Regions from separate parts of the Bradyrhizobium sp. UFLA03-84 genome, predicted to be linked through region 1. Evidence: predicted binding sites of a transcription regulator. Region 1 holds the regulator's gene; each other region holds the start of a gene.
The links. Region 1 encodes PhoB, which activates phosphate uptake and scavenging genes when phosphate is short. Its sites were predicted from a motif close to TGTCATNNANCTGTCAT; they were not measured.
Positions count from the first base shown of each region.

Region 2: a site for PhoB is predicted at 1,093-1,109, ahead of CK489_RS09245 (alkaline phosphatase D family protein). Genes of this name have one in related genera too.
Region 3: a site for PhoB is predicted at 1,276-1,292, ahead of phnF (phosphonate metabolism transcriptional regulator PhnF). Genes of this name have one in related genera too.

Region 1 covers NZ_NSJY01000003.1:495,119-497,381, reverse strand. Annotated here, with positions in the region: gene phoU (phosphate signaling complex protein PhoU) at 1-526, shown strand, start outside; gene phoB (phosphate regulon transcriptional regulator PhoB) at 587-1,297, shown strand; gene CK489_RS02350 (GcrA family cell cycle regulator) at 1,484-1,996, opposite strand.
Region 2 covers NZ_NSJY01000006.1:231,491-233,753, reverse strand. Annotated here, with positions in the region: gene CK489_RS09250 (TAXI family TRAP transporter solute-binding subunit) at 1-865, shown strand, start outside; gene CK489_RS09245 (alkaline phosphatase D family protein) at 1,172-2,263, shown strand, end outside.
Region 3 covers NZ_NSJY01000013.1:1,048,245-1,050,507, forward strand. Annotated here, with positions in the region: gene phnE (phosphonate ABC transporter, permease protein PhnE) at 1-340, shown strand, start outside; gene phnF (phosphonate metabolism transcriptional regulator PhnF) at 522-1,247, opposite strand; gene phnG (phosphonate C-P lyase system protein PhnG) at 1,352-1,822, shown strand; gene phnH (phosphonate C-P lyase system protein PhnH) at 1,827-2,263, shown strand, end outside.

The DNA.
Region 1 (2,263 bases):
AGAGCGCGCTGTGCTGACGATCGCCCGCCGCCAGCCGATGGCGATCGACCTGCGCGAAATCGTCAGCGCGATGCGCGTCGCCACCGACCTCGAGCGGATCGGCGATCTCGCCAAGAACATGGGCAAGCGCGTCGCGGCGCTGGAAAGCGATTTTCAGCCGCTGAAGCTGATCCGCGGCCTCGAGCACATGACCGATCTCGTGCTGTCGCAGGTCAAGTCGGTGCTCGACGCCTATGCCGCGCACGATCTGCCGGCGGCGATGAATGTCTGGAAGGGTGACGAGGAGGTTGACGCGATCTGCACCTCGCTGTTCCGCGAACTGCTCACCTACATGATGGAAGATCCGCGCAACATCTCGTTCTGCATCCATCTGATGTTCTGCGCCAAGAACATCGAGCGGATCGGCGATCACGCCACCAACATCGCAGAGACGGTGTTCTACATGATCGAAGGCCAGCAGATCACCGACAAGCGCCCGAAGGGTGACATGACCAACTTTGCCACCACGGTGCCGGGTAACACATAGTCGACGGCGTTTCGGTTTGCGTCAGGGCAACGGATCACCACACAGAAAGAACTTAGACCGATGAGCGCACGCATTCTGGTAGTCGAAGACGAGGAAGCGCTGACGACGCTGTTGCGCTATAACCTCGATGCGGAAGGCTACGATGTCGAAACAGTGGGGCGCGGCGACGACGCCGACACCCGCCTGAAGGAGCGCGTTCCTGACCTCGTGGTGCTCGATTGGATGCTGCCGGGCCTGTCCGGCATCGAGCTGTGCCGTCGCTTGCGGGCGCGGCCCGAGACCAAGCAGCTTCCGATCATCATGCTGACCGCACGCGGCGAGGAGAGCGAGCGCGTGCGCGGGCTGGCCACCGGCGCCGACGACTACATCGTCAAGCCGTTCTCGGTACCGGAACTGCTGGCCCGTGTGAAGGGCCTGCTGCGCCGCGCGAGCCCGGAACGGCTTGCGACCGTGCTGACCTATGGTGACATCGAGCTCGACCGCGAGAAGCGCCGTGTGGCGCGCTCGGGTCGTCCGATCGATCTCGGCCCGACCGAATATCGCCTGCTTGAGTTCTTCCTCGAGCATCCGGGCCGCGTGTTCAGCCGCGAGCAGCTGCTCGACAGCGTCTGGGGCCGCGACATCTACATCGACGAGCGCACCGTCGACGTGCACATCGGCCGCCTGCGCAAGCTGCTCAATCCGGGCCGTGAGCAGGACCCGATCCGCACCGTGCGCGGCGCCGGCTATGCGCTCGACGACCGCTTCGCAAAGGCCGAGCCGCAGCCGTAACGGCCGCGGGGCAATCTCAAGCCACAACACGCGTCGTCCCGGCCTAGTGCGCAATTGCGCACTAGGCCGGGACGACGCCGGTGATGTAGACCTCGCCTTGTTGGCTCCATGAAGAGCTACTCGGCACAAAAAAATCCCCGCTTGCGCGGGGATTTGTTTTGCAGTCCAGGCTGGTTTCCCGAGTGCTTACTTGATCTGCGGCTTCGCCGACGGCCGGCGGCGATCGGCGGCGGGCTGGTAGGCGACGCGCGAGTGATGGGCGCAATAGGGCAGGCCGGCGAGCGCCTTGCCGCCGCAGAAGAAGAATTCCGGGCTCGAGGGATCGCCGACCGGCCAGTGGCAGGTGGCCTCGTTGAGCTCGAGCAGCGACAGCCGCTGGCTCATCGGCACCACGTTGTCGTAGGAGATCGGATCGGGCTCCATCTCGACCTCGAAGGCGTGCGCCAGCGCCGTGTTGCCGCGCGAGACCGGGCGCGCCACCCGCATCATGTGCTGGGCGGGGCGCGCCTTGCGCTGCCGCGGCGCCGCCGTCGAAGGTGCCTTGGCGCGGCCGGAGAGGCCGAGCCGATGCACTTTGCCGATCACGGCGTTTCGCGTCACATTGCCAAGTTCCGCTGCGATCTGGCTGGCCGAAAGGCCAGACTCCCAGAGCTTCTTCAGCTGCTCGACGCGATCGTCGGACCAGGTCAATACCGTCATCGCATTCTTCCTTTCGCATGGCGCCGGCCAGTCATTGGAGCGGCGCTGCGAGCCAAATCTGGACAAATATCCCTGCGGCCAGAATCCCTTAGCCCTCGCCGGGCACGGTGTTGCGCCCGAACGTTTACGCGAGACACAAAGGCTACTTAGAGGGTCCAGTACTGCCGCACGAGATGTCGTACCCGACAGGCCAAACGCTACAATATGGCGTGACTCTGGCGCAAGAGTCCGCGGCCGCGCGTCCACATGTTCCCACACAGTTAAGCA
Region 2 (2,263 bases), on a different contig from region 1:
GGTCGAGATCGTGCAATTCCCGGCCAATGAGGCGCCGGACGCGATCAAGAACCTCAAGGCCGACGCCTATCTTGCCGTCGGTCCGGCCAACAGCAAGCTCACGATCGACGCCATCACGGCATCGACCAGGGACGGCGGCGAGCCGACCTTCCTTCCGATCGACGCGTCCGAGGCGATCGCGCAAAACCATCCGGCCTATGAGGCCGCGGAGATCCCCGCCGGCTCGCTCGGCTCGGCCGACCGTCCCGACGACGAGGTGAAGACGATCAGCTTCTCGCACCACATCGTCGCGCGAAAGGGCCTGTCGGACTCGACGGTCGCAGCCTTCACCCGGCAATTGTTCGCGATCCGGCAATCGCTCAAGAACGACTTCCCGCTTGCCGCCAAGATCGAGACGCCCGACACCGACAAGGATGCCACCATCCCGGTGCATCCCGGCGCCGCCGCCTTCGTCGACGGCGAAGAGAAGACCTTCCTCGACCGCTACAGCGATTACATCTGGTGGAGCCTGATGGCGTTCTCGGCGATGGGCTCGGCCGGCGCGTGGTTCGCCGGCTATCTCAAGCAGGACGAGCGCAACACCAACACCTCGCAGCGCGAACGCCTGCTCGAGATGCTGAAGGCCGCGCGGCAGAGCGATTCGACCGAAGAGCTCGACCAGCTGCAGGCGGAGGCTGACGACATCCTGCGCCACACGCTGGACTGCTTCGAGCACGGCGCGATCGAGGAAGGCACGCTGACCGCGTTCAACATCGCGCTCGAGCAGTTCCACAACGCCGTCGCCGACCGCAAGGCGTTGCTGCTGAGCATGCCGCAGAATCTGCAGCGGGCTGCGTCGCAGTTCCGCGCGGCAGGAACGGCATAGGTCTTCCCACCTCCGCTGCTTTGTTGTCCGCGAACGGTCTCTCTCCGTTCCCTTCCCCTTGCAGGGTCACGCGCGAGGCAGGCGCGCTGCCAAAATATCGAAAACAACCCCATGCAAAGCACCCGGCAGTGGCCGGCGCTCGACCAGGCGCCACAGGCGATCGCTCTGCCCGCAAGCGGAAGGAGTTTGACGACCGAGCTCACCTGACGAGCCCGCTCGCTTCCCCCTGTAATCTCTCCGTCATGGAATTTTTCTAGGTCTTGGCGGACCCGCGGCGCATTGTCGCTGCGCCCTGAGGAGGCCCCCATGACGATCCGGTTTTCGCGAAATCTCACCCGCCGACGCTTTCTCTCGACCGCGGCTGCGGCCGGTGCCGGCGTGATCGCGATGCCTTACCTGTCGCGCGCCGCCGATCGTCCCGTGATCACCCACGGCGTGCAGTCCGGCGATGTCGGCGTCGACGGCGGCGTGGTGTGGGCGCGTACCGACCGGCCGGCGCAGATGATGGTCGAGGTCGCCACCACGGAATCGTTCAAGGACGCCCGCGCGCTGCCGCCGATCACGGCGCTGCCGGAGAGCGACTTCACCGCCAAGATGCTGCTGGAGAATCTGCCCTCCGGCCAGGACATCTTCTATCGCGTCCGCTTCCGCGACCTCGCCCATATCGACGTTGTCGGCGAGCCGGTGGTCGGCCGTTTCCGCACCGCGCCGAGCGACCGCCGCGATGTCTCCTTCGTGTGGGGCGGCGACGTCGCCGGCCAGGGCTGGGGCATCAACCCCGACGACGGCGGCATGATCACCTTCGCCGCAATGAAGAAGCACAATCCGGATTTCCTGCTGCATTCCGGCGACACCATCTACGCCGACGGCGTGATCCCGTCCGAGGTGAAGCTCCCCGACGGCAAGATCTGGAAGAACATCACGATCCCGGAGAAGGCCAAGGTCGCCGAGACGCTCGACGAGTACCGCGCCGCGCATAAATACAATTTCCTCGACTCGAATTTGCGCGCCTTCAACGCCGAGGTGCCGATCTTCGTGCAGTGGGACGATCACGAGGTGACCAACAACTGGTCGCTGTCGAAGCAGCTGCCGGCGGCCTACAAGGAGCGCGACATCACCGTGCTCGCCGCGCGCGCGGCCAAGGCCTTCCACGAGATGTATCCGATGCGCGAGAGCATCGTCGAGCCGGGCCGGGTCTATCGCACGCTGAGCTATGGTCCGCATCTCGACGTGTTCATGCTCGACGAGCGCAGCTATCGCGGCCCCAATGGTCCGAACCTGCAGGAAAAATATGGCCCCGACGCCTATTTCATCGGGCCGGACCAGATGGCCTGGCTGAAGCGCGCGCTGCTCAACTCGCGCGCCACCTGGAAGGTGATCGCCTCGGACATGCCGCTG
Region 3 (2,263 bases), on a different contig from region 1:
CTCGGAGGCAATCGAGGCGGCGGACCGCAAGCAGGTCGAGGGTATCCGTGCCTCTGGCGGCAATGCGCTGCATGAGATCCGGTTCGGACTGCTGCCGCAGGTGCTGCCGGTCATCGCAGGCCAGGTGCTCTACTTCATCGAATCGAACACCCGTTCGGCCACCATCATCGGCATCGTCGGCGCCGGCGGCATCGGCTTGCAGCTCGCCGAGCAGATCCGCGTGCTGGAATGGCAGAAGGTGTCGTTCCTGATCCTGATGATCCTGATCGCGGTCGCCGCGATCGACTTCATCTCCAGCAAGCTGCGCTTTGCCATCATCGGCCAGCGGGCGGTAGCATAGCTTCTCCTTTCGCCTCTCCCGGCGTGCGGCTGCCGCCATTGCGCGCAGCCAAAATAACGAAAACAACCCCATGCAAAGGAGCCGGCGGTCGCCGGCATTCGACAAGGCAACTTGACGCGTCGGGCAACTCAGGGATAGATTTCCAGTATTCCGAAATCGTGCGGAGCGAGCGCGTATGCCGTCAGCCGTTCTCGACCAGGAACTCCATGCGCTCGGCGGCGAAGCGCGAGCGCTTGGTCACCAGCGGCTGGTCCAGCATATCGACGTCGGTCGCGTCGACCACCAGCACCGGCCGTCCCAGCGGCAAATCAAGCCGCGCGGCGTCGGTCGCATCGACAATGGCCGCGGTGATCCGGGTCGACGCGCGGTGGTAATCCTTCACGCCGTAATGCGCGAGCAGCTTGGTCATCGAGTGGACGTTGGCGAACACGCTGCCGGCATCGGGAAACCGCTCGGCCGACAGCCAGGTGGTGGAAACGCAGATCGGCGTCCGGTCGGCGAGCCGCACCGCTTCGATCCGGATCAGCGGGGCGCCGATCTTCAGGCCGAGCTCGCGCGCGATCTCGCGGTTGGCAATATCCTCGCCGGCATCGATCAGCTGGCCGCGCGGCTCGTGACCGCCGGCGCCGACGATTTCGGAAAATCGCGTGCGTGAGCGCAAGGGATAGGCCAGGCGCTGAGCTTCGACATAGGTGCCGCTGCCGCGCTCGGCGCGCACCAGGCCGCGCTCGGCCAGTGCGGCGAGCGCGCGCCGCACCGTGTGGCGGTTGACCCGGTACGTCTCCGCGATCTCCATCTCGCCCGGCAGCTTTTCGCCGGCGGCAAAGCGGCCGTCAGCGATGCCGCGCTCGATGCCGTCGGCAACTTGCCGCCACAAGGCGACGCCGGAACTTTCCTGCATGCTCATCGCGCGGTGATACCAGAAATCTTCGGCTTGTCACGAAACAGTCATGGCGCTCGGCTATCAAGTTGTCTATTATCATAGACAACTTGACGCACGCAAGGTTGCACATGAGTTCGACCAGTTCGACCGGACCAAACAGCAAGCAGGCCCAGCGCAAGGCTGCGATGACGGTGCTCGCGCACTCGGCCGCTGCCGACATCGCAGGCCGGCTGGCGGCGATCGCGATCCCAAAGCACGAGAACCTGCGCGAGCCGGAGAACGGCCTCGTGATGCTGCGCGGCCGGGTCGGCGGCGACGGCGCGCCGTTCAATCTCGGCGAAGCGACGGTGTCGCGCGCGGCGGTGCGGCTTGCGAGCGGCGAGGTCGGCTTCGGCTACACGCTCGGCCGTGACGCCGAGAAGGCGCGGATGATCGCGCTGTGCGACGCCATGGTGCAGTCGGCGGAATTGTCCGGCGAGGTGGAGGCCAAGGTGATCGCGCCGCTGCGTGCCGCTGTGGATGCCGAGCGCAGCCGCAAGGCGGCTGAGACCGCGGCGACGCGGGTCGATTTCTACACGATGGTGCGCGGTGAGGGATGATGCAATGACGACGATTGCCGAAATGCCCGCAGGCTTTGCCGACAAGGTGCTGTCGGCGCAATCAACGTTCCGCTCCGTGATGGATGCTATGGCGCGCCCGGGCAGCGTGCAGCGCGTCGCCGCTGATGTCGGAACGCCGGCCGGCTTGATGCGCGGTTCGGCCGCGATTGCGCTGACGCTGTTCGATCACGACACGCCGATCTGGCTCGACGCCGCGATGTCGGCGACGCCGGACGTCGCGCGATGGCTGAAATTTCACGCCAGCGCGCCGGTGATCGCGGATTCCTCGATCGCGAGCTTCGCGCTGATCGGCGATGCCGCGAACCTGCCGGCGCTGGAGCGCTTCGCGTTCGGCAGCAGCGAATATCCGGACCGGTCGACCACGCTGATCCTGCAGGTCGACAGCCTGACCCAGGGGCCGGCCTTCGAGCTGAAGGGACC